DNA from 3 places in the Mesorhizobium sp. M0626 genome. Region 1 is predicted to be linked to each of the others. Evidence: riboswitches for the same ligand, from Rfam matches in the RefSeq annotation. Region 1 holds a riboswitch; each other region holds the start of a gene.
What was found. A riboswitch is a leader RNA that binds a small molecule or an ion and turns the genes downstream of it on or off. The one in region 1 is predicted to bind cobalamin.
Positions count from the first base shown of each region.

Region 2: it holds a riboswitch for cobalamin, as region 1 does, so the genes downstream of both, NKI37_RS11400 (aromatic ring-hydroxylating oxygenase subunit alpha) here and NKI37_RS02715 (DUF1636 family protein) in region 1, are expected to answer to the same signal.
Region 3: it holds a riboswitch for cobalamin, as region 1 does, so the genes downstream of both, metE (5-methyltetrahydropteroyltriglutamate--homocysteine S-methyltransferase) here and NKI37_RS02715 (DUF1636 family protein) in region 1, are expected to answer to the same signal.

Region 1 covers NZ_JAMYQD010000002.1:131,343-140,958, reverse strand. The annotation lists gene cobN (cobaltochelatase subunit CobN) at 1-2,974, opposite strand, end outside; gene cobW (cobalamin biosynthesis protein CobW) at 2,993-4,045, opposite strand; gene NKI37_RS02715 (DUF1636 family protein) at 4,048-4,473, opposite strand; cobalamin riboswitch at 4,512-4,718, opposite strand; gene NKI37_RS02710 (DUF6348 family protein) at 4,777-5,469, opposite strand; gene NKI37_RS02705 (winged helix-turn-helix domain-containing protein) at 5,499-6,719, opposite strand; gene NKI37_RS02700 (NADH-quinone oxidoreductase subunit A) at 7,052-7,417, shown strand; gene NKI37_RS02695 (NuoB/complex I 20 kDa subunit family protein) at 7,408-7,989, shown strand; gene NKI37_RS02690 (hypothetical protein) at 7,992-8,537, shown strand; gene NKI37_RS02685 (NADH-quinone oxidoreductase subunit C) at 8,534-9,139, shown strand; gene NKI37_RS02680 (NADH-quinone oxidoreductase subunit D) at 9,149-9,616, shown strand, end outside.
Region 2 covers NZ_JAMYQD010000008.1:12,023-21,638, reverse strand. The annotation lists gene NKI37_RS11435 (nucleotidyltransferase family protein) at 1-1,191, opposite strand, end outside; gene NKI37_RS11430 (glycosyltransferase family 2 protein) at 1,191-1,883, opposite strand; gene NKI37_RS11425 (glycosyltransferase family 2 protein) at 1,868-2,620, opposite strand; gene NKI37_RS11420 (glycosyltransferase family 2 protein) at 2,654-3,397, opposite strand; gene NKI37_RS11415 (serine kinase) at 3,394-4,443, opposite strand; gene NKI37_RS11410 (PqqD family protein) at 4,596-5,018, opposite strand; gene NKI37_RS11405 (FAD-binding oxidoreductase) at 5,180-6,280, opposite strand; gene NKI37_RS11400 (aromatic ring-hydroxylating oxygenase subunit alpha) at 6,318-7,565, opposite strand; cobalamin riboswitch at 7,683-7,884, opposite strand; gene NKI37_RS11395 (DUF680 domain-containing protein) at 8,384-8,590, shown strand; gene NKI37_RS11390 (DUF680 domain-containing protein) at 8,657-8,860, shown strand; gene NKI37_RS11385 (DUF680 domain-containing protein) at 8,932-9,165, shown strand; gene NKI37_RS11380 (ABC transporter ATP-binding protein) at 9,238-9,616, opposite strand, start outside.
Region 3 covers NZ_JAMYQD010000036.1:11,483-21,098, reverse strand. The annotation lists gene NKI37_RS30655 (glycosyltransferase family 10 domain-containing protein) at 1-314, shown strand, start outside; gene NKI37_RS30650 (hypothetical protein) at 451-804, opposite strand; gene NKI37_RS30645 (cytochrome-c peroxidase) at 1,714-2,769, shown strand; gene metE (5-methyltetrahydropteroyltriglutamate--homocysteine S-methyltransferase) at 3,201-5,552, opposite strand; cobalamin riboswitch at 5,647-5,843, opposite strand; gene NKI37_RS30635 (hypothetical protein) at 5,981-6,250, opposite strand; gene NKI37_RS30630 (adenosine kinase) at 6,251-7,243, opposite strand; gene metK (methionine adenosyltransferase) at 7,352-8,527, opposite strand; gene glyA (serine hydroxymethyltransferase) at 8,581-9,616, opposite strand, start outside.

The DNA of each region.
Region 1 (9,616 bases):
CGAAGATGCGCGGGCCGATCTTGCCATCGGCGCGGGTTCTGGCGGCGAGCGGGTTTTCCGAATCGTCCTCGTCGCGCGCGGCTACGGCGTTGGCGGCGGCGTCGATCAGCGCGATCTGGGTCGGGAACATGTCGCGGAACAGACCCGAAATCCGCCAGGTGACATCGACGCGCGGGCGACCGAGCGTGGCCGGCGGCAGCACTTCGATGCCGGTGATGCGGCCGGTGGCACTGTCCCATTGCGGCCGGCAGCCCATCAGCGCCAGGCCTTGCGCGATCTCCTCGCCGCCAGTGCGCAGCGAGGCCGAGCCCCAGAGGTCGATGACCAGCGAGCGCGGCCAGTCGCCATGCGACTGCATATAGCCGCGCACGACTTCTTCTGCCGCCGCCTTTCCCAGATCGTAGGCGGTCGGCGTCGGCATGGTGCGCGGGTCGGAGGTGAACAGGTTGCGGCCGGTGGGCAGCACGTCGGAGCGGCCACGCGCCGGTGCGCCCGCCGGACCCGCCTTGATGTGACGGCCGTCGAGCGCGGCAAGAAGTGCTGCTTTCTCGGCCTCCGCGCTTTGCACGCGCATGGCGTCGGGCTCGTCGTCGGGAGCGCGGCCATAGATGTGCAGGCCGTCCTTGATGGCGAAATCCTTGAGGTCGCAGAGCCAGGCGTCGATGCGGCGCAGCGCCTCGTCGGGCGCATCGGTTCCGGCGACGCCGGCTTCGGAGGCGAAGCCGGTCTTTTGCGCCGTGTCGACGATCAGCTTGGCCAGACGATCGCGGCGGCGGCGGTCGAGGCCGTCGGCCTGGGCGTATTCGTCGACGAGGCGTTCGAGCTTGTGCTGCCCTTCGTCGAGGCCGGCACCGGTCAACGGCGGCGGCAGATGGCCAAGCGTGACGGCGGCGATACGCCGCTTCGCCTGCGCCGCTTCGCCGGGATTGGAGACGATGAAGGGGTAAATGACGGGCAACGAGCCGGTGACGATCTCGGGGAAGCAGTTTTGTGAGAGCGCTACCGTCTTGCCGGGCAGCCATTCCAGCGTGCCATGAGCGCCGACATGGATGAGAGCATGGATGCGGAGCGATTTGCGCAGCCACAGGCCGAAGGCGATGAGGTTGTGGCGGGGAGGGAGCGTCGGGTCGTGGTAATCGGCGCGGCGGTCGGCCGAGCGGCCACGGTCGGGGGCGAGAGCGACAGTGATGTTGCCGAAGGTGGCGGCGCGGAAGGGGAAGCCGCTCTTACCCTCCCCCTTGTGGGGAGGGTGGCCCGCAGCGCCGGGTGGGGGTGGTGCACCGCTACCCCCACCCCGTTTCGCGCTATCCGCTTCGCGAATGTCGCGAACCGACCCTCCCCACAAGGGGGAGGGTGAAGGAGCGCCCCATGCCGCCTCGACTGCAGCCAGTGCCTCAGCCGGCAAATCCTTTGAGAAGTCCAGATACTCATCCAGCCCCAGCCCACCATCGCTCCGCCCCAACGCATCCAGCAGCGCACGCGGCGTTTCTGGAATCCCGTCAACGCGATAGCCCTGCTCCCTCAGGTCATGCAGCATGGCCAGCACGCTGGACGGCACATCCAGGCCCACTGCATAGCCAGTGCGGCCGGGCGCGCTCGGATAGTCCGGAATGAGGATCGCCAACTTACGCGTCGCGCGGGGCGTCTGCTGCAACCGTGTGAACGCCGCTAGCCTGTCCGCCACTTGCGCCACGCGATCCGGTTCCGGGCGGTTGGCGAAAGCGCGGTGGCCGAGCGCCGGGTCGGTCTCGCTCTCGCCCTTGAAGGAAATCGCGCCGGCAAGGATACGGCCGTCGAGTTCGGGCAGCACGACATGCATGGCGAGGTCGGCGGGCGCCAGGCCGCGCTGGTTGTTGTCCCAGACGTCGCGGCGGGTGGTGGCGACGATGACCTGGAAGACCGGCACGCCGGCGCGGTCGAACAGGGTTTGGACGCCGGGTTCGGCGCCGGAGGCGAAGGCGGTTGCGGTGATGATGGCGGCGGGGTTGAGCGAGGCCAGTGCGGTTTCGACGAAGGCCAGGGAGGTCGGGTCTTTGAGGCTGGAGACGAAGATCGGGACCGGTCTCATGCCGCGCTGGCGGAGTGCATCAAAGAGGGCATCGATTGGCGCGACATCGGCGGCCAGCAGCATCGAGCGGTAGAAGAGGATGGGGATGATGGGAGAGTTGATGTTGTCTGCGCCGAGTTCCCGCCCACCCCCCTCTGTCCTGCCGGACATCTCCCCCGCAAGGGGGGAGATTGTGCTCTCATCGACGCTTTCGCCAATCGGGGATGTTGCAGAGGAATCTATTATCGGCTGGGCAGAAAAAGTGCCGAGGTCCGCGCCGGCTGATCTCCCCCCTTGCGGGGGAGATGTCCGGCAGGACAGAGGGGGGTGTGAAGGAACGCCGACATGGGCAAAATCCAACTTGCCTACGACGCCGCGGCCAGGCTCGTAGTAACCAGCTTTCGGCACGCTGACCGGCTCAGCCGCCGCCGCATCCTGCCCAGCCAACCCCGCCAGCCGCTGCATCAGTGCTGCCATATTCTCCGGTCCGCCCTCGCGGAAATAACCAAGCAGGACGTCCAGATCCTCGCGCGGCAGCGTCGAGGCTTCGATCAGCCTGAGATCCTCGTCGTGGCTCTCGCCCGGCAGCAGCGCCAGCTTGATGCCGTTCGCACGGGCAGTCGCGGCAAGCTGGTCGCAGCCATAGCGCCACCAGTCGTAGCCGCCGAGGATGCGCACCAAAATCACCTTGGCGTGGCGGGCGACGCTGTCGATCCAGAGGTCCACGGACATGGGATGGCGCAGGTCGCGCAGCGCCGCCAGCCGCATCGACGGCAGGCGGGCGGCATCGGCCTTCCACGCCGCCGCGAGACCGGCGAGGTCGCTGTCGGTGAAGGACAGCGCCACGATATCCGCCGGCGTCTGCCCGAGATCGACGGGCTCGGCGAGATCGTCGAGCGAGGCGGATGTGGTGGTGAGTATATGCATTTCGGCTCGTGGTTTGGATCAACCGGCGAGTATACGCTCGATCGCCGGGCGGTTCAGTCCTTTCAGGCCAATGACGACAAGACGCGAGCGGCGGTCGTCCTCAGCCGCCCAGGCGCGGTCATAGTAATGATTGACGCGCGGGCCGACGGCCTGCAGCAAAAGCCGCATCGGCTTGCCGCCGACATCGACGAAGCCTTTTACACGCAACACGTTTTCCTGTTCGGCGGCGGTGGCGACGCGCTTGGCCAGGTCGTCGGGATTGGCGATCGAGGGGATGTCGACGATGAAGGTGTCGAAATCGTCATGCTCATGATCGAAAGCGCCGTCGTGATGCGACTTGCGGTTCTCGATGTCGTCTTCGACGGCGAGACCGAGGCCAAGCAGCACCGACGGGTCGACCTTGCCATGCGCAGTCGGCACGATTTTTACCGCGCGGGCGGAATGTTCATTGATGATGGCGTTGGCGCGGGCCGAACCGGGGGCGTCCATCAGATCGCTCTTCGACAGGATGATCAAATCGGCGCAGGCGATCTGGTCCTCGAACACTTCTTCGACAGGATCGTCATGGTCGAGCGTCTCGTCCTGAGCGCGCTGTGCCTGCAAAGCGTCCATGTCGTTGGCGACGCGGCCTTCGGCCAGCGCCGGGCCGTCTACCACGGCGATGACACCGTCGACGGTTACCCGGCTCTTCACGCTCGGCCACTGGAACGCCTGGACCAGCGGCTTGGGCAGAGCCAGGCCCGAGGTCTCGATCAGGATGTGGTCAACCTTCGGTGTCAGCGCGAGGATCTTGTCGAGGGCGGGCACGAAATCGTCGGCGACTGTACAGCAGATGCAGCCATTGGCCAGTTCGACGATGTTTTCCTCGGGGCAGGTGTCGATGCCGCAGCCTTTCAGGATTTCCCCGTCGATGCCGATGTCGCCGAACTCGTTGACGATGATGGCGATGCGCTTGCCGCCGGCATTTTCCAGGAGATGGCGGACCAGCGTCGTCTTGCCGGCGCCGAGGAAGCCTGTAACGACAGTGCAGGGAACACGGGAGAGGTTGGCGGCCGGGTTTGAAGCGTTCATCGTCAGTCCTTCAGCATGTCGAGGGGTGGGATGCGGGCAACGAGGCCGCGCTTGAGGCTATCGGGCCGGCCGCGCCACGGGATGAGGCCGTCGGCCGAAGTCGCGAAGAGCTTTGCGCCGGTAACGAGGTCGGCGCCGCTGGTTGCGGTCAGATCGCCGAAGACATAGCTCCAGCAGCCATCGCGCAGGATCGCGGCGCTGAGGCGGCGCTTGCAATTGCCGAGACATTCGGCGGTGCGGACCCGGATATCGCCGGCAGCGGCGCGGCCTGTGTCCTCAGCCAGCAATTCGCCGGCGCGCGGATGGGCGTCGGAACCGGTCTCATCGCGGCAGGAGGCGCAGACGATGACGGTCACGCCGGTCAGGGCGTCGTTGTCGCCGGACGCAATGTCCGTTGTGCCAGCCGAAAAACTGCTGTTCTGGTCCAAAAACCGTGCTCCTTGCCCGGAAACCCGCCAGGCGATCGGATACTTTGTCTCAGACGGCAGGTCTCCTGGCTCGCGGGTCATCGCCTTGGTTAGCCGCCTTCCCGGTGTTACCCAGTGGCTTTCGGCCTTGGCTCTTCGCTTACAGTTGCGGGGACAGCCGCGGATTTGGGATTTTTTCGTCCCGCACCGCATTCCCTCTTGGCCCTTGCCGTTGCGGGCAGGGGACCGTCTGGAGCGGATTTAGGCTTTTGCAGGCAGCGGTGTCAACGCACGGCTACGACATGGCGATGTCGGCAGGGGCTGTCATGTCCCGGCTTCCGGCAGTGCCAGGATGACCTGTCGGATAGCTTGATAGCCATCGCTATAGTCCCAGTCATGACCGACAGCCAGATTCTGTCCCTCATGCCAAACCGCGTTGTCCAGAAGGACTTCGGCACTAATCAGCGTGCCCTTCAAGCCTGCCAGAAAGGTCCGGACAAAATGGCTTCCGGGGGGTACCGAAGCTGTGAACAGCTTTTCCAGCTTGGCATAGAATGCTGGATAGCCTGGTGTCAGCGAGCATAGCTCGGTTGTGGCCTGGGAAATGACCGGGCCGCTATAGATTTTCCAGCGGGCATCTTTTCGCCAGATCTTCCAACTGGCGCTGCTTCGCTGCCAAAGCTCTATTTCGGCCTGCATGTTCTCGCAGACGTGATCGGCCAGTCCCTCAATGGCCACATGGAAAACACCACGGAGAAACTTTTCAAACGCCTGGTTCAGTTCCTGTTCGCGCGTGTCGCCGAAGCCAGCAAAGGATTCAATGACCGGCTGAACATCAAGCAGCGGAGAAAAAATGTAGATTTCCAGGACCAGCCGGTCAGAACTCGTCTCGAACACCTCAGCCTCAAACCGAAGCTGCTTCGATTGGAGCATGACGTCCCTATCTCTGCGGACTGCATCTATTCCATGCGCAATGAGGGCGCCATGGATCATGTCGAGCACTTTGTCCGATGCCATTGCACAACCTACGAGGCTTATTGAGGCGTCTATGACAGACGCTGCAAGGGTTGGCCATCTCTCTCGCTAGCCAATGCCGGCCCCAGATTGCCGGCCGGCGTCACTTCGATGCGCTCAAGGCCAAGCCAGCCCTGCATCTCCTTTAGTTCCTCGAAAAGCTGTGCGGTGGTCTCAGGCGGTGCGCCTGCTTCGGCATAGGCGGCGTGGACGCGTAAGACACTCGCAGGCCGGTCGGCCTTGAGGTCGACGCGGGCGACGATCTTGTCGCCGAGCAAGAAAGGCAGCACGTAATAGCCATATTGCCGCTTGTCGGCCGGGGTGTAGATCTCGATGCGGTAGCGGAAATCGAAGAGACGCTCGGTGCGCGCGCGCTCGAAGACCACCGGATCGAAGGGGGCCAGCAAGGCGCGGGCCTCGATCTTTCGCGGCAGGCGGGCGTCCCTATAGAGGTAAGCCGGCTTGTCCCAACCTTCGACGTTTACCGGCAGCAACTCGCCCATCTCGACCAGTTCCTCCAACCGGCCCTTCATGTCGGCCGGCGACAAGCGGAAATAATCGCGCAGGTCACCCGACGTCGCGATGCCGTGGGCGCGGGCGGAAATGCGCAGCAATTCGCGGTGCGCGTCCTCGGCCGCCGGCACCGGCAGGTCGAGGATCGCCTGCGGCAGCACGCGCTCGGGCAGGTCATAGAAGCGTTCGAAGCCACGGCGGTGCGCCGTGGTGATGCGTCCGGCCCAGAACAGCCATTCGAAGGCGTGCTTGGCGTGGCTCCAGCCCCACCAGCCGCCCGAACCTTTCTGGCCTTCCAGGGCCGAAGCGGCGATCGGGCCACGCTCGGCGACCGCACGGTAGATCTCTTCGATATAGGCGGCGTGCTCGCGGCCCCATTTGGCGAGACCCAGATACATTTCATCGCCCTGCTCGGCGCGCTGCATGCGCCAGCGCATCAGCGGGTATGTCTCGACCGGCAGGAAGGAGGCCTCATGCGCCCAGTACTCGAACACGGTGCGCTTGCGGGTGATTGCGGCATTGTCGAGCAGGGCGAGCGGGTAGGGGCCAAGCCGCGAATAGAGCGGCATATAGTGGGCGCGCACCACGGCGCTGACGGAATCGATCTGCAGAAGGCCGGTGCGCGAGAGCACGCGGGCGAGGTGACGGCGGTCCGGTGTGCCGCCCGGTCGCGGGTCGGTAAAACCCTGCGCGGCGAGCGCGATGCGCCGGGCCGTCGCGAGTGAGATTTTGTCCTTCATCAAGATGCCTTTGCCCTGATCCGTTCCCGTATTTTTAGCCGATGATTCCGGCGATGCTAGCAGGCTTGTGGCGGGAGACATGTCAGGAGACAAAAGTGGAGTAAAAAACGAAGGAAATCAAACAGGAGGAGATCGGACCAGTTTTTCCCGAACTGCCGTCCAGCACCCTCTTTTGAACAAGGTTTGACTTGCTTCGCTCAAAGCCCTGCGCTAACCCTCGCCGCGTTGCAGCAAAGGCACCTAAAACGGTTCAGCGGTTAAACTGTCACGCTTCCGCATTAGGGTTGGTTGCTGTAATCAAAGTGGATTGGCCGCCAACGGAAAGCCGCAGCATGAACGCATTGCTCAGTTCGTACCTGCCCATAGTTCTCTTCATCGCCGTGGCGGCGGTCGTCGGCCTGGCGCTCATCATCGCGCCGTTCCTGGTGGCTTATCGCAATCCCGATCCGGAAAAGCTTTCCGCCTATGAGTGCGGGTTCAACTCGTTCGACGATGCCCGGATGAAGTTCGACATCCGCTTCTACCTGGTGTCGATCCTGTTCATCATCTTCGATCTGGAAGTGGCCTTCCTGTTTCCGTGGGCGGTGTCGTTCTCGAAGATCGGCATGCTCGGTTTCTGGTCGATGATGGTGTTTTTGGCGGTGCTGACCATCGGTTTTGCCTATGAATGGAAAAAAGGAGCGCTGGAATGGGATTGAACGACAGTTCCGGAACGCTCGTCGCGCCAAAGCCCAAAGGCCTGATAGACCCCAATACCGGACGTCCGGTCGGTTCTGACGATCCGTTCTTCCTCGAGATCAACAATGAACTCGCCGACAAGGGTTTTCTGGTCACCTCGACCGAGGCGCTGATCACCTGGGCGCGCAGCGGCTCGCTGATGTTCATGACCTTCGGCCTTGCCTGCTGCGCCGTCGAGATGATCCACACCTCGATGCCGCGCTACGATTCGGAGCGGTTCGGCGTTGCGCCGCGTGCGTCGCCGCGCCAGTCCGACATCATGATCGTCGCCGGCACGCTGACCAACAAGATGGCGCCGGCGTTGCGCAAGGTCTACGACCAGATGCCGGAGCCGCGCTACGTCATCTCGATGGGCTCCTGCGCCAATGGCGGCGGCTACTACCACTATTCCTATTCGGTGGTGCGCGGCTGCGACCGCATCGTGCCGGTCGACATCTATGTCCCCGGCTGCCCGCCGAGCGCCGAAGCGTTGCTCTATGGCATTCTTCTCCTGCAGAAGAAAATCCGCCGCACCGGCACGATCGAACGGTAGGCATGATGGGTAAAGAGCAAATTGTCTATGGCAACCCTGAGCCTTGGCTAGGGTTAATGTTCAAAACCTTGGATCCGCGATTTGACGTATATGAATCGGGTAAGCGGTTTTATTCTTCCGAGTTCTCAACTGATACAAAATTTGGGGATGCTGGTCTCGGCGTCGACATCTTATTGAATGACTGGGAGGCCAAGCCTACAGGCGACCCCCGAGCTGTTTTTTATTATGGTGACGTGAGACTGCGGTCGCTCGGTGATCGAACCAAGAATCTGGTGGCAGAAATGTCGGCCAAGCTTTCCTGCAGGGTCTCGTCCGCCAATGGAGCGGTAAGCGAAAAATTGTTTGTGGAATGCGTTGCTCTGAACGGCGACCCAGCAAATCTGGAAGCACGGCCGCTTGTCGGAAAGTTGTTTTTTGGCGAGCCGGGTGGTGACGATGAATGTCAAGTTTTTTTGACCATTGACGTCGCCAAGGAGAGCGCTTGGTTTGGTGAGAAGGATGCGGAAGACTCGCGCAAGGTCCTGGGCTGGTTGGCGAGGTTGTCATGAGCGAAGCATTGAATAGCCTCTCGACCTATCTAGGCGAAAAGCTGTCCGGCCGCGTCAAGGACGCGGTGCTGGCCTATGGCGAACTCGGCATTTCCGTCGAACCCGGGGACCTGATCGACGTGGTGACCTTCCTGCGCGACGATCAGCGCTGCCAGTTCATCTCGATCATCGATGTCTGCGGCGCCGACTACCCGTCGCGGCCCAAGCGCTTCGACGTCGTCTATCATCTGCTGTCGCCGAAGCAGAATTTGCGCATCCGCATCAAGGTGCAGGCCGACGAAGAGACGCTGGTGCCGTCGCTCACCGCCGTCTATCCCGGCGCCGACTGGTTCGAGCGCGAGACCTACGACCTATATGGCGTGCTGTTTTCCGGCCATCCGGACTTGCGCCGCATCCTCACCGATTACGGCTTCGAGGGCCACCCGCTGCGCAAGGATTTCCCGCTGACCGGCTTCGTCGAAGTCCGCTACGACGACGAAGCCAAGCGGGTGATCTACGAGCCGGTGGAATTGAAGCAGGAATTCCGCAATTTCGATTTTCTTTCCCCATGGGAAGGCACCGACTACGTGCTGCCCGGGGACGAAAAAGCCAAGACGAATTGAGGCGCCAGAATGGCCGAAACCTCCGTCCGCAATTTTAACATCAACTTTGGACCTCAACACCCTGCAGCGCATGGTGTTTTGAGGTTGGTGCTTGAGTTGGACGGCGAGGTGGTCGACCGCGTCGATCCGCATATCGGCCTGCTCCATCGCGGCACCGAAAAGCTGATCGAGCACAAGACCTATCTTCAGGCAGTGCCCTATCTCGACCGGCTCGACTATTGCGCTCCGATGAACCAGGAGCATGCCTTCGCGCTCGCCACCGAGCGGTTGCTCGGCATCGAAGTGCCGAAGCGCGGCCAGTTGATCCGCGTGCTCTATTCCGAGCTCAGCCGCATCATGTCGCACATCCTCAATGTGACGACGCAGGCGCTGGATATCGGCGCGCTGACGCCGCCGCTGTGGGGTTTCGTCGAACGCGAAAAGCTGATGGTGTTTTATGAGCGCGCTTCCGGTTCGCGCATGCATGCGGCCTATTTC
Region 2 (9,616 bases), on a different contig from region 1:
GGTGACGTCCAGCATCATCTCTCCAGTCCTGTCCGGACGCGGCAGGGCCTGAGAAAGCGCGAACGGTTCCGGCGTCGCTCTTGCCTTGCGCAATGTCGGCCTGCCGCGCCAGACGGCAGCAGGCGTCGGATGCTGCAGTCGGCCCTTCTTGCGTTTCAGGCGCAACTGCTTGGCAAAGCCGCGCGACAGCCAGACGAGACCGCCGAAATCGGTGCGCGGCTTGGCCTGCAGCACCGAGGACCAGCGCGACAGGCCGGCGTGATCGGCGTTCGCAACCGTCCGTGCCAGTTCAGCCGGCGGCACTGCAATGCCGATTTCCAGGCTGAGGTAGGACAGCGCCACCGCCGCGGCTACGGCCAGGTGGCGCCTGGCGACGATATCGGCGAACACGTCCCAGTCGACCTCGTCGCCCTCGATGGCGACGGCGCAGTCGACCAGCCAGTCGCTGTGGGTGTGGGCATCGAGGCCGCCATGTGCGATGGCGAGCGCCATGCGGTCGGCCGGAGAGGGCACAAGCACGCGGACGCCATTGAAATCGGCTGACAGCGCCCGCTGCCAGATCGCCAGATCATCTTCCGCGCTTTGCTGCGACCCGTCATAAGCGAGCTGGTGCAGGTCGATGTCGCCGAAACTGCCCTTGAAAAAATTCATCGAACGCAAGGACGCCAGCCTGGTGCGCAGATATTGCGGACTGACGCCGGTGGCGATCTGCCAGTCGCGTTCGCTAAGCACATCGAAGGCGGCAATCATGGCCTGCGAGCGCACCAGTATGTCGATGTCATGCGCCACCCGGCCGCGCTGCGCCGACGCGTTGACGGCGATGCGGCTGGCGCCTTTGATAAGCATCACCGCGCAGCCGGCGTCGATCATGGCCTGTAGCGCCGGCTCGGCCTCGCGCGCAGCCAGTCGCGATTTGGTCCACAGCATCTTTTGCAGGCCGACAAGACGTGGATAGGCTGGATGCCCAGCGAGCTTGCGGCCGAACCTGTCGGAGATCGCGGCCAGCAGCCGATGCTCGCGGAAAGCAGCATGGTCGATATCGTTCTCGTCGAGCCAGCGCGCCGCATAGCCCCCGGCCGCCTCTTCATCGGGGAGCAATGCGGCCTTCAGCAACTGGTCGAGGCCGCCAGTGGGCCATGACCAACCATAGTCCGGAAACCGACGGCCGATACGGCGCATGGCATTGGCCATCAGTCGGCGCTCGCCTTTTTCGCTGCTCGCCTTTGCATGGCCAGCCTTACGACTTCGACATAACCGCGGTCGCGCACGGGGTCGCGTCCATAGGACATGCTGTCGGGCCGGATGCGGCGCAAGGTTAGGACATCGTCGAGCATGGCAAGCGCAAAGCCCGCCTCGCGGACACGGGCGATCCAGTCGACCATGTCGCCGCGACCGCCTTGCGGGTCGATGATCGGACCGACGGCCTCGGCTACCTCCCGGCGGATCATCATCGTCGTGCGCGACCAGCCCGCCACGGCCACGTCCTGTTGCACATCGGGCTTGTCATCGCGAAACGTCCGCCAGTGGGCAAAGACTCCTGCCGTCGCGGGAAACCGCTCGAAATGCTCCAGCTGCCTTTCGATCTTGGTCGGCAGCCACAGATCGTCCGCATCGAGCGTGGCGACGAAGGTCGTCGCCAGCGCGGCGATGCCCCTGGTGGTGGCGCTGCCTGGTCCGGCATTGTCCTGGCGCAACACCTGCACCGGCATGCCCAGCGAATTGACCACCGCGACCGTATCGTCGGTCGAGCCGTCATCGACGACGATTATGGCGTCGGGCTGGACCGTCTGGGCCGCGACCGATCGCAGCGTCTCGGCGATGGTGGCGGTCGCGTTGAAGGCCGGAATGACGACGCCGTAGCTGGCCATCACAGGAAACGCCAATTCGCAAGTTCCTTGAAATCGAAGATGCCGTCGACAGGGTGCAAGGAGCGGTCGGCCTCGCGCCGTTTCATCGACTTGTAGACGGCGCGCATGAATTCGCGAAAAGGAACATCGGCCTGCCTGGTCATGTTGCCGGGATGGCGCCGGTAATAGAGCGCAACAGTGTCGGGCATCGTGAATTTCGGACCGCTTTCGAAAGTGCGCAGCAGATAGTCGGTGTCCTCGGCCTGGTGGAAATCCTCGTCGAAGCTGCCGATGCGTTCGACCAACCGCCGGACGAAGATAGCGGGAGACAGGTGAATGCCGCGAACCGTCATCGAGTGGCTGTCGGCTGTCGGCTCCAGCGTATCGTCATCTATGTCGTCGACCAGCGTCATGCGCGAATAGGTGAGCTCGAGGGTGGGGTCTGCGTCGAAACAGGTCAGATCCGCCTTGAAGCGGCCCGGCGGGGAAATGTCGTCGGAATCGAGAAACGATACCAGCCCGGTCTGCGGCAGCAATTGCCGCAAGCCCGCGTTGCGTGCCCGCGTCACCCCGGCATTCTGCTGCTGGAAAAGGCGAATGCACGGCGCCTCCGCGATCAGCGAGCGCACGACCGCCACCGAACTGTCGGTCGAACCGTCATCGATAACGATGATGTCGAGATCGGCGGCATCGCGCTGCCTCAGCAGCGAGCGCAGCGCCAAGCCGACATGGCGTTCGCGGTTGTAGACCGGCATGATCACGCTCAGCTTCACGCACGCATTCCAGGCTGTGATCTATTCATTCTTTCACCACTCTGCCGGGCGCTTGATCTCGAAAAGCCCCTCGACCGGGCGCCGCGACGGATCGGCCTTGCGCCGCCGCAAGGATTTCTGAATCACACGCAGATATTCGCGCACCGCCACATCCCTTTGCTTGGTCAAATTGCCGGGGTGGCGCCGGTAGTATACCGCGACGGTGTCGGGAAAAATGTGCTTTGGGCTGGTTTCGAAAATGCGCAGCAGATAGTCGGCGTCTTCGCCCTGCCGGAACTCCTCGTCGAAAGCACCTGTACGGTCGATGAGTGCCCTGCGGAGTATCCCGGCGCTAAGGCTGACGCCGCGCACGGTGGGACCTGCGCCGCCCCCTGCCGGCTGCAGGGTTTCGTCGTCCATGAGATCGACGCGCGTCATCAGCGAGTAGGTCAGCTCGAGCGCAGGGTCGGCCGCGAACAGGGGTAGGCCAGCCTTGAATCGTCCAGCCGGCGAGACGTCGTCCGAATCCAGGAACGACACCAGTTCGGTTTGCGGCAGCAACTGCCTCAGCCCTGTGTTGCGCGCGTTGGCCACGCCCTGGTTTGCCTGCTGGAACAGGCGGATGCACGACGCTTCCCGCATGATGGCGCGGACTGCTTCAACGGAGCTGTCCGTCGAACCGTCGTCGACAACAATGATATCGAGATCGGCATCGTCGCGTTGCCTGAGCAGGGACCGCAACGTCGAAACGACATAGATCTCCCGATTGTACACCGGCACAATGATGCTCAACTTCATGCAGCGCCCCGAAGGACGAAATCCGCAATCGTGCCGGCGATCTCGCGCGGCTCGGTCCCCAGCGACAGCCGGTAGCATGGCAGATCGCGGGTAAGCTCGCTGAAAAAGCGAAAGCCCGCTTCCCGCTCGCCCGGCATCTGCACGATTCCTGACGGGGCCAAGGCGATCATGGCATCCTTGCGCGATATGGGCATGACCGAGCTTCTCGCACCTCCCCTGATATGGGGCACTATCAAAGCAATAATGTCCAGACTTGCAGGAGGTGGTCGAGGCGCGATCTCGTCGATGCGAAAGGCATGCTTGCCTTGCCAGTTCAGCGGTTGGTACGACTTTAGCCGACCCTCCAGCTTCAGCCGCTTGAAGCCCTCCGGATCCTGCTTGAGCGTGGCAAACAGCGGATAGGCCGTCACCCCCTCGGTCCGGTCGATCAGCACATAGTCGTCGCCGACGCTATCGAGCCCATTGAGCAGGCCGGCGACGACCGTTCCCGATTTGCCGGCACCGCCGGAGCCCGCCAGCAACACGCCCTTGCCATCGATGCCCAGCGTGCCGGCATGGGTGAGCCGCATGCCGCGCGCCGCATATTCCCAATGCAGGAAGGCGCGCAGCGGCGCCCCTTGTTCCCATGGCGGAAAGGCGTCGGCCGACATCATCAGCTGCGCCCCGACATGGCGTTGCGGATCATGGAACTGCCAGAAGTCGAGGTCATGATAGTAGCTGCCGCGCAATCCGGCCGCTTCCAGCCGGTTGGCAAAGGCATGATGGTTGTAATCGCCTCGGCCCCAGGTGGCCGGGGCGAGGACGCCATCGATGCCCGGGTGGGCGACGAAAATGCGGCAGCCGTCAGATGCAGACGGATTTTCCGGGGCCGGTATGAAGGCATGGCTCATGGCTTCCGCCAGCGTGCCATGGTCGAGGTGGACACTCAGCTCCAGTCCCGGCAACCGCACGCTGGTGGTAACGGGATAGAAGGCGGCGGCGCTTTCCGCGGCCGCCAGCACATGGCGGGCATAATCCGGCAGGGTTTGCAGCGTGATCAAAGGCATGTGTTGGTTGTTCAGCGTCCAGAATTGCGCCGGGTCGCCTGATGCATGTCGCTCGGGGTGGCCCCGGTTTTGAGACGACGACATGCATAAAATCAAAGATCTAAACCGCGTCGCCTGAGTCCGTTCAAACGCGACGCGCTTTAGGGAAACGATTATGCCTGTTTCACCGCCGGCCAGCCGAGAGGTTCCTCGACCTCATGGATCGGGTCGACAATGATGAGATCGGCAAGGTCGTCGTGGACATCGACCTTGAGCGGCTCATTGCTGGCAGCAAGCGCAGACGACAGCTCGCCCGAAAGCGGTTGTGCCGGTGTTTCGGCTGGCGCAAGCAACCCGAAATCGAGCAGTCGGGCAACGAAGCTTTCGAGGTCGGCCAGGCTTATTTTTGCGGCGCCCGCGGCAGCTCCGACCAGCGCTTCAGTGGCGACGCCGGACGACAAAGCCTGCCAGACCCGGCTGCCGGAATCGGAAAAGCCGAAATACTTACCGTTCGAAAGATCGAGAACGACGGCTTCGCCATCGAATGATTCGAAAACGATGTCCTTGCTTGCGACCGCATAGACCCGCTGTTGCATCGCTCTGTCCCCCGTTCCATGCGCCCATGAAGGGATGCGCCGGTTTCACGGTCTGCCAGCCCTTCCTAAGTGCGTCTAAATCACTCGGCCTATGCTTGGCAAGACAAAGACCCGCGAACACAACGCCTGCCTCGGCGACCGTTGCGGCGAAGTCGACCGGCTCAAGCCTCGATTTCGAGCGCCGACAATGGTTTCGAGCAGCAGGCAAGGATGAAACCGTCATCGATCTCGTGGTCGAGGATGCCGCCATTGTGGCTCATCTCGACTTCGCCGGAGACCTTCTTCACCTTGCAGGTGCCGCACAGGCCGAACTCGCAGGCGGCGGGAATCCGCACGCCCGAGCTGCGCGCGGTCTGCAGCACGGTCTGGCCGGCGACGCAGCCGGCATCGACCTCCGAAAGCGAGAAGCGGATCGGCGTCACGGCTTCGACAGGTGCAGCGATGCCGTCCTCGACCGGGGAGGCAAACGGCGCCGGAATTTCCTCCATCACAGGCGCGGCAAAGCTCTCCTGATGGTATTTCGTCATGTCGAAGCCGGCGGCATCCAGCATGCCGCGCACGGCGCGCATGAACGGATCGGGGCCGCAGCAGAAGATTTCGCGCTCGCGGAAATCCGGAGCCAGCAAGGGCAGCCGGATCGCATCGATGCGCCCCATATGGCCGTACCAGCCTTCGCGGCTGGAACGTTCCTCGATCATGAAGCCGAGCGACAGGCCGGGCATATGGCCGCCGAGCAGTTCGAGTTCCTTGCGGAAGATGATCTCTTCGGCACGCCGCGCGCAGTTGACGAAACCGACATCGGTCCATGGCGCGCAGTCGTTCAGCCAGCGCAGCATCGACATCATCGGTGTCACGCCGGAGCCAGCCGAAATGAACAGGTATTTGGCCGCCGGGTGGCTGTGCAACGAGAAGTCGCCCGCCGGTCCATAGGCCTTGACGTGCGAGCCGGGCACCAGTTGGTCGAACATCCAGCGTGTGCCGATGCTGCCCGGTTGCGCCTTCACTGTCACCGCGATCGAAAACGGCCGCGATGGTGACGACGACAGCGTATAGGTGCGCATCAGCGGCCCGTCCGGTGTCGGCAGTTCCAGCGTCAGGAACTGGCCCGGCTTGTAGCGGAACCAGGTCTGATTGTCGGAGCGGAAGGTGAAGGTCTTGACGTCGGGCGCCTCGTCGCTGACGCCGATCACTTCCAGCACCTGCAGCCTGTCGTTCCACGGCGCCATCTGGTCGAGATGGCGATAGAGCCCAAGATCCGTCATCGCATTCATCCTCCGGTCCTTCCTCGCCTGCTCCAGCTCACGCGACGCTGCGCAGCGCCGGCCGGCCGCCTTCGGCAAGGCGCGGGCCGATGAAGGCCGCGTACCATTCGACGAACTGGATCACGCCGCCCTCGTGCAGCTCCGAGTAGGGGCCGGGCTCATAGGCCGGAGACAGGATGCCGAAGGCGTTTTCCTCGACGATGCGGCGGTCCTGGTCGTTGGTCTCGGTCCAGACATGGGTGAGCTCCTCAAGGTTGTAGTCGACCCCCTCGACCGCATCCTTGTGCACCAGCCACTTGGTCGTCACCGCGGTTTCGGTGGCGCTGATCGGCAGCACCCGGAAGGTGACCGCATGGTCGATCAGGATGTGGTTCCAGGTCGTCGGATAGTGGTAGTGCATCAAGGTGCCGATGCGGTCGGCGGCAACAGTGTCGGACAGGTTCTTCGTCACCGCGCGCTTTCCCGACATCGTGTAGCTGACGGCATCGCGCAGCAGCGGCGCGCGGGTGGCGCGGTATTGCCCGGCCGGATCGATGCGGAACTTGCTCGGCAGGCCCGCCGCCTCGCATTTCGCCCAGTGCGCGAGCATCTCCGGGTCACTGTCGGCGCCCTGCACGCCGGTCACCGTCGGCGCTTCGGGGAATGTCTTGCACAGCTCCGGATGATTGCCGGCGCAGTGATAGCATTCGCGGTTGTTTTCCCAGACCAGCTTCCAGTTGCCCTTCTCGATGATGGTGCTCTCGAAGGCGACCTTGGCTTCATTCAGCCGGTGCGGCTTGAGGTAGGGCTCTATCATGGCGCGCATCGGCGCAAAGTCGGCAGGTTCTTTCGCCAGGCAGATGAAGATGTAGCCGCCGACGCTCTCGCAGGCGACGGGCTTCAGGCCGAACTGGCTCTTGTGGAAACCGTCGGCCATCTGGCGGGCAAACAGCAGCCGGCCGTCAAGCTCGTAGGTCCACTGGTGATAGGGGCAGACAAGCTTTGCCGCCATGCCCCTCTCAGTGTTGCAGACACGGCTGCCGCGATGGCGGCAGGAATTGTGAAAGGCGTTGATGTTGCCCTTCTGGTCGCGGACCAGCACCACCGGATAATCGCCGATCTGCACGGTGATATAGCTGCCGGGCTTCGGCAGTTCGCAATCATGGCCGATGAACAGCCAGTCGCGATACCAGATAAGCTCCATGTCGAGCTTGAAATAGTCCGGGTCTGTGTAGAAGGGCTGTTCCAGCGAAAAGCCTTGCTTGCGGCCGTTCAGGAGCCTCAGCATGTCGTTGCGCGTATCCATAGTTCTGTCCTCGTGGTTTAAGGACTGAACTTGGTGGTGATGGAGGAAGGATCGAACGCAGGCCGGCGCGGCGCCGGACATGCACTATCCACCTCTTGACCGCCCACCGCGATCAGTCGAGTCTAGGCATCTCGGGCTGGTTTCCGGGCTCTGGAGTTGTCCTTGCGGACCATCGCGACACCTTCCCAGGCTCTTGCCCAGTGGTCTCCCGTTGCGACTTCAACTCCACCACCGTTGCGGGGGCAGCGCCGGATTCTGACCGGCTTCCCAATTCTCCGCTGCGTCGTCACGAAGCGGCACCCGAGATGCGATCATCTAATCACGGCAGCGATCGCGACGTCGGCATGAAAGCGACATCATATCCATGCGGCGCGACACGCGCGGCATACGCCCCCCGCCGCCGGTCAAAGAGCTGAGACGTTTCTTGCGACGCCATCATCGCCGTTTCGAATCGCTGCGGATCCAGTTCGATCGGGGGCAAAAAGGGCTCAACGGTATCGAAAAGTTACTATTAGCAATCTGTAATCGAACCGAACGGTTCGTTTCTGTTGACAATGCGTGCAGGACGGTGTGAACGACGGCCCGGAAACCGACATCGGAGCGAACCACTCGGTTCGGCATAAGCGACTGAAAACAATGCGATAAATGACCATAGAGGAACTTCCTGGCACAATTTCAAGGTGCAGGACCGTGGTCCACACGGAACAACTTCGTGATTGGAAACCAGCCTATGGCTTTCCCACATCGGGGCTGTCCGAACGACGCGAATTCCTCCCAAGACACGCCGCTAGACGGACAGACAAACTGGAGTACTAAAAATGAAAAAGATCATCCTCACTGCCGCAGCCGTTTTGGCGATCACCGGCAGCGCCTTCGCCGGTAGCGACAATTACGGTTCCAATGGTGCGAACCAGCCAGCCGTCTCGGTCGACAGCTCGTATACGGCTTCCATTCAGAAGCCGGCGCACGCTGACAAGCAGCCTGTCGTTCAGGGCGCCGACCGCGACCTCTACGGCAATCGCTGATCCCGACCAAAGAAGGGCGGCTAACCCGTCGCTCTCGGGATCCCAAAAAATTCAGGAGTATTTGAAATGAAAAAGATCATCCTTGCTGCCGCCGCCGTTTTGGCCATCTCCGGCAGCGCTTTCGCCGGCAGCGACAACTACGGTTCGAACGGCGCCAACCAGCCTGCGATTACGTCGACCGATAGTGGCCATACGGCTTCGGTTGAGAAGTCGGCTCCAGCCGAGCAGGCGCCTGCCCACGGTGCCGACCGTAACCTTTTCGGCCGCTAAAAGCCGGTTTCCAGCACGTGGCGGGCTTATCCGCTGCAGCTGGCGGCATCAGAAAAATTCAGGAGACTAAAATGAAGAAGATCGTTCTCGCCGCCGCAGCCGTTCTGGCTGTTTCGAGCGCTGCCTTTGCCGGCAGCGACAATTATGGCTCCAATGGCGCCAACCAGCCGGCCGCTGCCGTCGACACCACCCGCACTTCGTCGACCGGCACCAACTCGGCGGTCTACAAGCTGCTGAACTCGTCGGACGACCAACAGAAGTTCGTTCCTCAGAGCAGCGACAGGGATCGGTTCGGCAACAACTAACAGCCGAAGCTTAAAAAAGAGCGGCGGGCCTAGCCCGCCGCTCTTTTTTCATGCCTGTACGACGCAGCTATCTCAAGCCGCCTTCACTTCCACCGGCTTGAGCGAGAAGGAGTGCCCATCGGCGTCGAAGATGTGCAGGTCCCCGGCATCCGCGGTCAGCCGCAGCTTTGCCCCGCGCTTGACCTCGACATTGCCGGGCAGCTTGGTCACCAATGGCAGGTCGGCGCGGCCGATATCGATATAGACCAGCTGCACCTCGCCGAGCTGCTCCACATAGTCCACCACGCCCTCGAAAAGATATTCCGTGCCGGTGGCGACCGACAGATCCTCCGGCCGCACGCCGAAGCTGACCGCCGCACCCTTGGCTGACGCCAGCGTTGCAATCGGCACAGTGGCCTTGCGGCCGCCGACATGGCTGACGATTGTCGGGTTGCCCGTCTTGTCGATCGTC
Region 3 (9,616 bases), on a different contig from region 1:
TGGACTGCTTCGTCGCTGAAACAATGCCGATCTATTACGGCAGCCCGGCAATCACGAGGTTCTTCCCTTCGGACTCTATGGTTCTGATTGACCCAGAGGACAAGAACGTAATCCAAAAAATTCAAGAAATCATCAACTCAGACCTCTGGAAGGAACGTCGCGGCGCAATAAGAGAGGCGAAGCGGCTAGTCCTCGAGAAATACAATACGTTTGCTTATCTCGCGGGCTTCATCGAAAGCGTTCAGGATAAACCCTTACCGCCAGAAATTATACACATCGAATCGCCTGAAGTTGATTTTGCAACAGACGAATGAATTAATCCAACGCTCGCTCCGCGTGCCCGGCGGTTGGTGGTCTCACGAGATCGGTGCGGAACGCCCGGCGGAGAATGCCTGCTGCGCAAACGGGCCGGCACGGGCGCACAAGGTCATGCGCCCCGGCTGCCGCTAATCAGACGAACTGGGGAAGGCCAGGAACGGAATTGAGGACCTCGTCCACGAGTTCGTCGCCGGCATGTTCCTTGGCGCAGGCGATCGTCTCGTTGGCGAGGGCGGCGATCTTTGCCATGCTGAGACCCTCACTCATCAATTGCTGCCCGAGCCCCATAAGGCCGCCACCCTCTGGGTCGTCCCCATGATACTTCGCTACTAATTCCGAAGCTCCCGGAATGGCCTCGATCATGCGCGCGCCGGGACCGTCGGCCGCGTGGCTCCGCAGGAAACCCAGCATTAACCCAACGGCCTTCTCTGCGACAGCCGGGCCGATGCCGGCACCAGTGGCGATGCGCGGTAAGATTTCTTCCATGCAGGGTCTCTCTCTCTTTGATTACGTTTACAAGGGGCCGGTCCGGCGCCCCGCGCCTTTGGCCGAACCACAATTGAACTCCACAAAATAGGCCAGCGGAGGTGCTATTGCGCCTAAAACCGCCTCTGTCAACGCAAGCTGCGTCGGACGTGCGTGTTTCCCAAACCGAAGATCATTCCAATTCACTTCATTACGCGCTGGCAACCGCACAGTTTGCGGTGGCTCGCTTATGAGCCAATGCCCCGCGCCCGTCAAATGATGACGACAACATGGTCATCGCCTAGGATCTGTGGATCAAGGTGTGAGGCAGTTGCAGCGGGTGGACCTGCTCAAGCGCCGCGCCATCCTCGCGTGATGGGATGTTCGTAGAAGCGGAGCTATATGCCGGTGTGACGGTCCACAAAGGCGGAACGCCTGTTCCGATACGACATCCATACTGTCACATAGACCGTTGCTGCTTAGGTATTGAAACCGCCATCGCTGGTGACATCACAATGTGCAGTCGGCGGGTGTCGATAAGGCCGATTCATGCAATCAGCAGGTCAGGAGGAACGAATGAACCCTGACGGTTCAGAAGCTCACTTTTCGCAAGGCGTGCAGCGCACCTCGTGCAAGAGATTGCCAGTCTTGCGCATGCTGTGACTTTCTGAACCTTGGCTGGAAGATCGCAGTGACCGAATCTACGAAGCCGCCCTCAGGGCGTGCTTTGATGCATACAACTGGTTGCCGAGCAGGGATACTCCTTCTCCCTGAAGCCAATCGAGAAGAGCGATCACTTCCAAGAGGGTCCCAGCTCAGCTGCGAAAACAGGTGTCAGACCCCGTACTCTCCCTCAAGCTGATCTAGCTCAGGGCGTTCATGAGCCGCAGATCGCATAATGGCTGCGTGGACGACGCAGGAAGACCAATTATGAAAATCCTATTCAGTACGATGGCTGTCACCTTGCTGGCACCCACCGCCTTTGCTGCGGATTCGATCCCCACCGACCTCAGAGATACGGCATTGGCCACCTTCACGGCTTTGCCATCCACCACGCCGACAGTCGCCAACAACCCGATCACCCCGGAAAAGATCGCTCTCGGCAAGGCACTGTTCTTCGATCCACGCGTCTCGGCGTCAGGCGTCTTGTCGTGCAATTCATGCCACAACCTGGCCACCGGCGGCGACGACAATCACGAAACCTCGATTGGCCATGGTTGGCAGAAGGGACAGCGCAACGCGCCGACTGTACTGAACGCTGTCTTCAACATCGCCCAGTTCTGGGATGGTCGTGCCGAAGACCTGAAGGCTCAGGCGAAGGGACCGGTCCAAGCCGGGATCGAAATGGCCAATACACCGAGCCAACTCATCGCCACTCTCAAGTCCATGCCGCAATATGTCGAGTGGTTCGATGCAGCTTTTCCGGCTGAAGCCGATCGGGTCACCTTCGACAACTTCGCCAAGGCGATCGAAGCCTTCGAGGCGACACTGGTCACACCTGCCCCGTTCGACAGCTTCCTGAATGGTGATGAGGTTGCCATGACTTCCGAACAGAAACAGGGCCTGGTGCTTTTCATGGACAAAGGCTGCTCGTCCTGCCATGCCGGCATCAACGTTGGTGGGCAAGCCTATTACCCATTCGGCCTCGTGGAACGGCCCAGCGCCGAAGTCCTGCCGGACAAAGACAAGGGCCGATTTGAGGTCACCAATGCAGCCGACGATTCCTATGTCTTCCGCGTGGCGCCGCTGCGCAACGTTGCACTCACCGCGCCATACTTTCATACGGGCAAGGTTTGGGATCTGAAACAGGCCGTCGCCATTATGGGGACCACCCAGCTCGGCGTAGTACTGGCGGACGAAGAAGTTGACCTGCTTGTTGCCTTCCTCAACTCGCTGACCGGAGAGGCACCTGACGTCGCCTATCCCATCTTACCCTCAGAAACGGCGACAACGCCCCGGCCTGTAACGCAGATCTCAGGAAAATAAGGGCCAACTGGCTGCGGACTCGCAATCGAAAATGATTGGCGATTTTTACTTGGCGACACGAATTGCGACGTCCATCTCCGCGGGACGCTAGCGATACCCGGACCCTGCCACCTCGCCCGTAGTCTGCTCGATCAACTGGGGGCGGACAGACGCAGCACCATATATTGTCGCTGCCTGAGCGAACGCGCCAAGCAGTCTACTTTGAGAAACGACGCGTGTCCGATTTGTTCGAGGCGCGGGGCCTGTATGTCCCCAAGGAACGATATTATAGCGTAGTGCCACATTTATATTTCTGCGGGATTAAGACACGTGCCGTAGGGAAATTGCACATTTGCGCCGAGTGGCTCATTTCCAAGAGTGTGATCGGTTTGGCATATTCCCGGCCGACATCCGCCAGCCGGCAACTCCCCACACGGTGAGGAAGAGAAGCCTCACGCCTGCACTTTCTGCCGGAGCGCGCGTGCTGCAGCGACCATGTTAATGAGGGCAGGGCGGACCTCCTCCCATTTGCGTGTTTTGAGGCCACAGTCCGGGTTTATCCACAGTTGGCCGTCGGACAGTCGCTCGCGGGCAAGCATGACTAAGTCCGAAATCTCGCCGACTTCCGGGACGCGTGGTGAGTGAATATCATAGACGCCAGGACCGATTTCGTTCGGATATTTGGAGCTCGTGAAGGCGTCCAACAGTTCCATCTTCGAGCGCGACGTCTCAATCGAAATGACATCCGCATCCATTCCAGCGATCGCGTGAATGATCTCGTTGAACTCCGAATAGCACATGTGGGTATGAATTTGAGTCGCGTCCTTTACACCCGTTGAAGCGATCCGGAAACATTCGACAGCCCAGTCGAGATAGACTTTCCAGTCAGATTGGCGCAGTGGCAATCCTTCGCGAAACGCGGCCTCATCGATCTGGACCATCCTTGCGCCGGATCTTTCGAGATCCGTCACTTCGTCGCGGATGGCGAGCGCGATCTGGCGGCAGGCTTCGGAGCGGGGTACGTCGTCGCGAACAAAAGACCAGTTGAGAATGGTGACTGGGCCTGTGAGCATTCCCTTCACGGGCTTTTCCGTAAGCGACTGGGCGAATTGCCACCAGCGCACTGTCATCGGATTGCGCCTCGATACGTCGCCGAAAATGATGGGGGGACGCACGTAGCGCGACCCATAGCTTTGTACCCAGGCATGTTGGGTGAGCGCGAAGCCGGACAACTGCTCGCCGAAATGCTGTACCATGTCGTTTCGCTCGAACTCACCATGCACCAGCACGTCCAGCCCGATCTCTTCCTGCCAGCGAATTGCAGCCTCGATCTCCTTCTTCAGGAACGTCTCATAGTCGACATAGCTCAGCTGGCCCTTCGCATGAGCGGCCCGCGCCTTGCGTACCTGCGGCGTCTGCGGGAAGGACCCGATGGTCGTCGTCGGGAACGGCGGCAGCCCGAGTGAGCCGGCCTGGACTCTGGAGCGCTCGCCAAAAGCGCTCTCTCGTCGCTTCGCGCTGTCCTCAATGCTAGCGATCCGCCCCTGAACAAGCGGGTCATGGATCCTCGTGGATGTCACGCGCGTGGCGGCAGCCTCGGCAGACGCTTTCAACGCGCCTGCCACCGCATCCCTGCCTTGGGACAGGGCCCGGGCCAGCAAGACCAGCTCGTCGGTCTTCTGGGCCGCGAAGGCGAGCCACGACCTGATGTCCGCGTCGAGTTCCGTCTCCATGCGCAGATCAATCGGCACATGCAGCATCGAGCAAGAAGGCGCGATCTCGACGCGGTCCAAGGGCCAGCCGGCGACGATCGGTTTGATGCGGTCGAGAATGGCGGGCAGGTTCGCACGCCAGACGTTGCGGCCATCGATCAAGCCAAGCGAGAGCACCAGATCCTTCGGAGCGAGCCGAGCCACCGTTTCCAGCTGCTCGGGAGCGCGCACGAGATCAATATGCAGGCCGGCCAGGGGCAGAGAAATCGCGGTTTCGAGATTGTCTCCCAGCGACCCGAAATACGTAGCCAGCATGATCTTCAGCTCGGGCGCGGCTTTCGACAGCTGGCCATAGGCGAATTCGAACGCAGCTCGTTCGTTCGGGTTCAGATCGAGGACAAGCGCTGGCTCATCGATCTGCACCCAGTCGGCTCCCGACAGCTTCAACCTCTCCAGAAGCTGCTCGTAAACCGGCAGCAGCCGCGGTAGGAGCGCGATGGGACCGAACCCCTCGGCAGGCGATTTCGCCAGCTTGAGGAAGGTGATGGGTCCAAGGATGACTGGGCGTGTGTGAATGCCGAGAGCTTTAGCCTCGAGGAAGTAATCGACCGGCTTCGATGACGAGAGGGCGAACGTCTGATCATCATCGAGTTCCGGCACAATGTAGTGGTAGTTGGTGTCAAACCACTTGGTCATTTCCATCGCGGTTACACCAGGTCCATGAGCCTCCTCCTGGTAACCAGCGTGTCCACAATCCTCCGTCTGACCCTGGTTGCCGCGCGCCATTGCGAAGTAGATGTCAAGTGGGACCTCGCCGCTATTCCAGCCGTAACGGGATGGAACGGCCCCGACCATGGCTGCGGTGTCGAGCACATGGTCGTAAAGCGAGAAGTCGTTCGACGGGATTTTCGACACGCCGCGATCGCGCTGCTCTTCCCAGCTAGCGGCACGGAGCGCCTTCGACGTCGTGAGAAGGTCGCCAGCGGACGATGTTCCGGACCAGTAGCTTTCAAGCGCGAATTTCAGTTCTCGCCGACGACCGAAGCGCGGCACGCCGAGCGTTGCTACAGGAATTTGCTGAGAGACAGTCATGTCATACCCCGATGATTGGGGCGTCGGTGACAAGGAAGGCGCTAGCAGGCCGGCATCAACGCCGGGTTGCAGCGGCCACCGAGACACCCCGCCCGTGGACGTAATTCGCGTGGCAGGTCTCCTGGCTCGCGGGGTCATAGCCTCTACCCGTCTTCCTGAGGGTATTCGCCTCAGTGACGTGTGTTGGCTCGCCGCTAACAGTTGCGGGGGCAGCGCCGGCATCGCGCCGGCTTCCCTCTTAGCTCCGCTGCGGCAGCGCCGCACGCGAGAACCACGACACGCAGACAATCACAGCAGTTCGCTCTTTTGTCAATGACGCATAACGAAATGTTTATGTCGTTATGTGATCGCGCTTTTACGCCTTTGTCTAGCATTGTGAAATATTCAGTCTGCTGCCCGCATTCGGCATCGTGGGACGTGATCGCAAGTCAGTCCGACGGACGCCGCGAGTTCTCCGTTACCTCAGGAACCTTACTGGCCTTACCCAAGCTGAGCTTCTGGAAAATGCTGGTGACGATCTGGATGACGGTGAATGCCGTCATGGCAAGCACGCCTTGCACCGCTCCTCCAGCGAGCTTCACGGCAGCAGCATGGGTCAGTTCTCCGAAGCGAATGGCTGTCGCTATCAGCGAGCTTTGACACAGTTCCGCCACTGCGGTCATCGCGTCAGTAGGGCGGCTGGTTAGTTGCCGGCGCATCTACAGCAACCCAGCCCCTTCCGCCTCGCGGCGCAAATTCTGCCTTGGCCTTGGGCCGATCTGCTGGATCACCAGGCCGGCCGCCAGCGAGCCAAGGTCGCCGCAGGTCTTGAGGTTGCGGCCCTGCGTGTAGCCATGCAGGAAACCGGCGGCGTAGAGGTCGCCGGCGCCGGTGGTGTCGACCAACTCCTTGATGGCGGTCGCCTCGATGACCACGGTCTCGTCGCCGCGCACGATCACCGAGCCTTTTTCGGAACGGGTGACGGCGGCAATCTTGCAGTCCTTGCGGATCTGAGCCAGCGCCTCGTCGAAGGATTTTGTCTGGTAGAGCGACTTGATCTCGTGGCTGTTGGCAAAGACGATGTCGACAGTGCCCGAGCGCATCAGCTCGAGGAACTCGTCCCGGTAGCGGTCGACGCAGAACGAATCCGACAACGTCATCGACACTTCGCGTCCGGCCTCGTGTGCGAGCTTCGCCGTCTGCCGGATCGCCTCCTTGGCGCGCGGCGGATCCCACAAATAGCCCTCGAAATAGGTAACCTTGGCGCCGGATGCCTTGTCGGCCTCGACATCCTCAGGGCCAAGCTCGACGCAGGCGCCGAGATAGGTGTTCATCGAGCGCTCGCCGTCGGGCGTGACGAAGATCATAGAGCGCGCCGTCGGCGGCTCGCCCTTGAGCGGCCTGGTGTCGAAGGCGACACCCTGTGCATGGATATCGTGCGCATAGATTTCGCCCAGCGCATCGTTGGAGACCTTGCCGAAGAAGGCGGCGCGGCCGCCGAAACTGGCGACGCCCGCCGCCGTGTTGCCGGCGCTGCCGCCAGAGGCCTCGATCGCCGGGCCCATGCGGCTGTAGAGCAGCTCGGCGCGCCTGGTGTCGATGAGGTTCATCGCACCCTTGATGATGCCGTTGGTCTCGAGAAAAGCGTCGTCGCACTGGGCGATGATGTCGACAATGGCATTGCCGATGCAAAGCACGTCATAATCCGGCATCAATGTCTCCGCCAAAAAACCCGGGCCGGCTTCTTGCCACGCCTGCCAGGCGCGGCTCTGCCCGGTGGAAATGGGCTTTCCGCTTGCCAATCCGTTCGCCGGCGGCTCTCACGGGGCGGCGAGTCCTGCCTCGCGACGCAATTCGTCCGCCCTGTCTGTCTTCTCCCAGGTGAAATCAGGCTCTTCACGGCCGAAATGGCCATAGGTCGCTGTATTGCGGTATATAGGGCGTAAGAGATCAAGCATCTTGATAATGCCTTTCGGTCTGAGATCGAACAACTCAAGAATGAGGCGCTCGATCCTGCTTTCCTCAACCCTGGCTGTCCCGAACGTGTTGACCATGACGGAAACCGGACTGGCCACGCCGATTGCGTAAGCAAGCTGCACCTCGCACACGTCCGCAAGTCCGCTAGCGACGATGTTCTTTGCGACATAGCGGGCTGCATAGGCAGCCGAGCGGTCAACCTTGGACGGGTCCTTGCCCGAGAAGGCGCCGCCGCCATGACGACCCATCCCGCCATAGGAATCGACGATGATCTTGCGTCCAGTGAGACCGCAGTCGCCGCGCGGCCCGCCGACTACGAACCGCCCCGTCGGGTTGACCAGAATTCTGATGCCTTCCGTCTCCAGGTGGGTCGGCAGGACAGGCTTTATGATTTCCTCAATGACGCCCTCGCGGACAGTCTCTTGCGAGACCTGCTCGTCATGTTGCGTCGACACGACGATGGTATCCAGGGCGACCGGGCGCAACCCCTCATAGCGCACTGAGACTTGGGATTTCATGTCAGGACGCAACCAGCCAAGCTGTTGTGCCTTCCGGACATACGCCTGCCGTTTCGTCAAGCGATGAGCGAGCTGGATCGGCAAAGGCATCAGGGTATCGGTTTCGCGGCATGCGTAGCCGAACATGAGGCCCTGATCTCCCGCTCCCTGCTGGAGGTCTTGCCCTCTTCCCTCGTCAACGCCTTGGCTGATGTCGGGCGACTGCTCGGTGAGGGCATGAACGACGGAGCAACGCCGGCCGTCAAAGCCGACGGCCTCGTCGTCGTACCCAATGTCGAGAATCGTATCGCGCGCAACTTGGCTGTAATCCACCTGGGCATCGCTGGTGATCTCGCCAGCCAGAACGACTATCCCTGATTTTACCAACGCTTCACAGGCGACGCGCGCCTTGGGATCTGTGCGGAGGATGGCATCGAGGATGGCATCCGAGATGTTGTCGGCCAACTTATCCGGGTGCCCCGCGCCAACCGATTCGGAAGAGAACACGAACTGCCTAGCCATGAATACCTCGCTTGGGATGTTGGATGTGGTATGGGCATTTTGCTTGGCCCACCTTACTTGTCGCAGATGCCCGGGACCTCGAACGCAGCGCACAAGTCGGCAACGTCTCTTCGCACGCAGGCATGGAGATCTTCGTCGTCTGGCCGCTGGAGGACGGAGTCAATGAAGCCAGCAATTTGCACCATTTCCACATCGCGCATGCCCATTGACGTCACTGCTGGCGCCCCCAGGCGAATTCCGCTTGTGACCGCCGGATGCCGCGGGTCGCCAGGCACCATATTAAAGTTTGTGATGATTCCTGCCTTTGCTAGTCGCTCGGCATAGGCCTTGCCCGATAGTGGCCGATCGCGAAGATCAAGGATCAGCATGTGATTGTCCGTCCCCCCGGTAACCAGGTCATAACCTCGCTCAAGCAGTGCATGTGCCAGAGCCTTGGCATTCTTGACCGTCTGTTGGCCGTAGCTTCGGAAGGACGGGTTCGCGGCTTCGTGCAAGGCAACCGCTAGCGCAGCGATGGCATTCATGTGGGGCCCGCCTTGCAGGTGAGGGAAGACCGCCCGGTCTATTCGTCTGGCGAGATTGTATTTGCTCTTTGTATGATAAAGGGCCTGATAGCGATCTTCGTTCCTTGACAAAATGAAGCCACCGCGGGGACCGCGGATCGACTTGTGGGACGTGCTGCTGACCACGTCGCAATGGCCCACGGGATTCGGGTGCGCTCCCGCGGCAATCAGGCCGCTGATGTGCGCAATGTCGGCTACGAGATAGGAGTTCGCTTCCAGGGCAATTTCTGCCATTGCCGCGTAGTCAAAGACACGCGGGTAAGCGGTTCCGCCGACCCAAATGAGCCGCGGCCGTTCCCGCTTGGCTGTCTCGCGCAAGCGGTCATAGTCAATCTGCTGTGTCTTTTCATCTAGTCCATAGGGCACGCGTTGATAGTCAGTTCCGGAAAAGTTGATGGCCCAACCATGAGTCAGATGGCCCCCTTCCGGAAGGGGCAAGCCCATGACTTTGTCACCGGGACTCAAAAGCGCACGATAGACAGCCTGGTTGGCCGGCGAGCCGGAATAAGGCTGGACGTTGGCATGC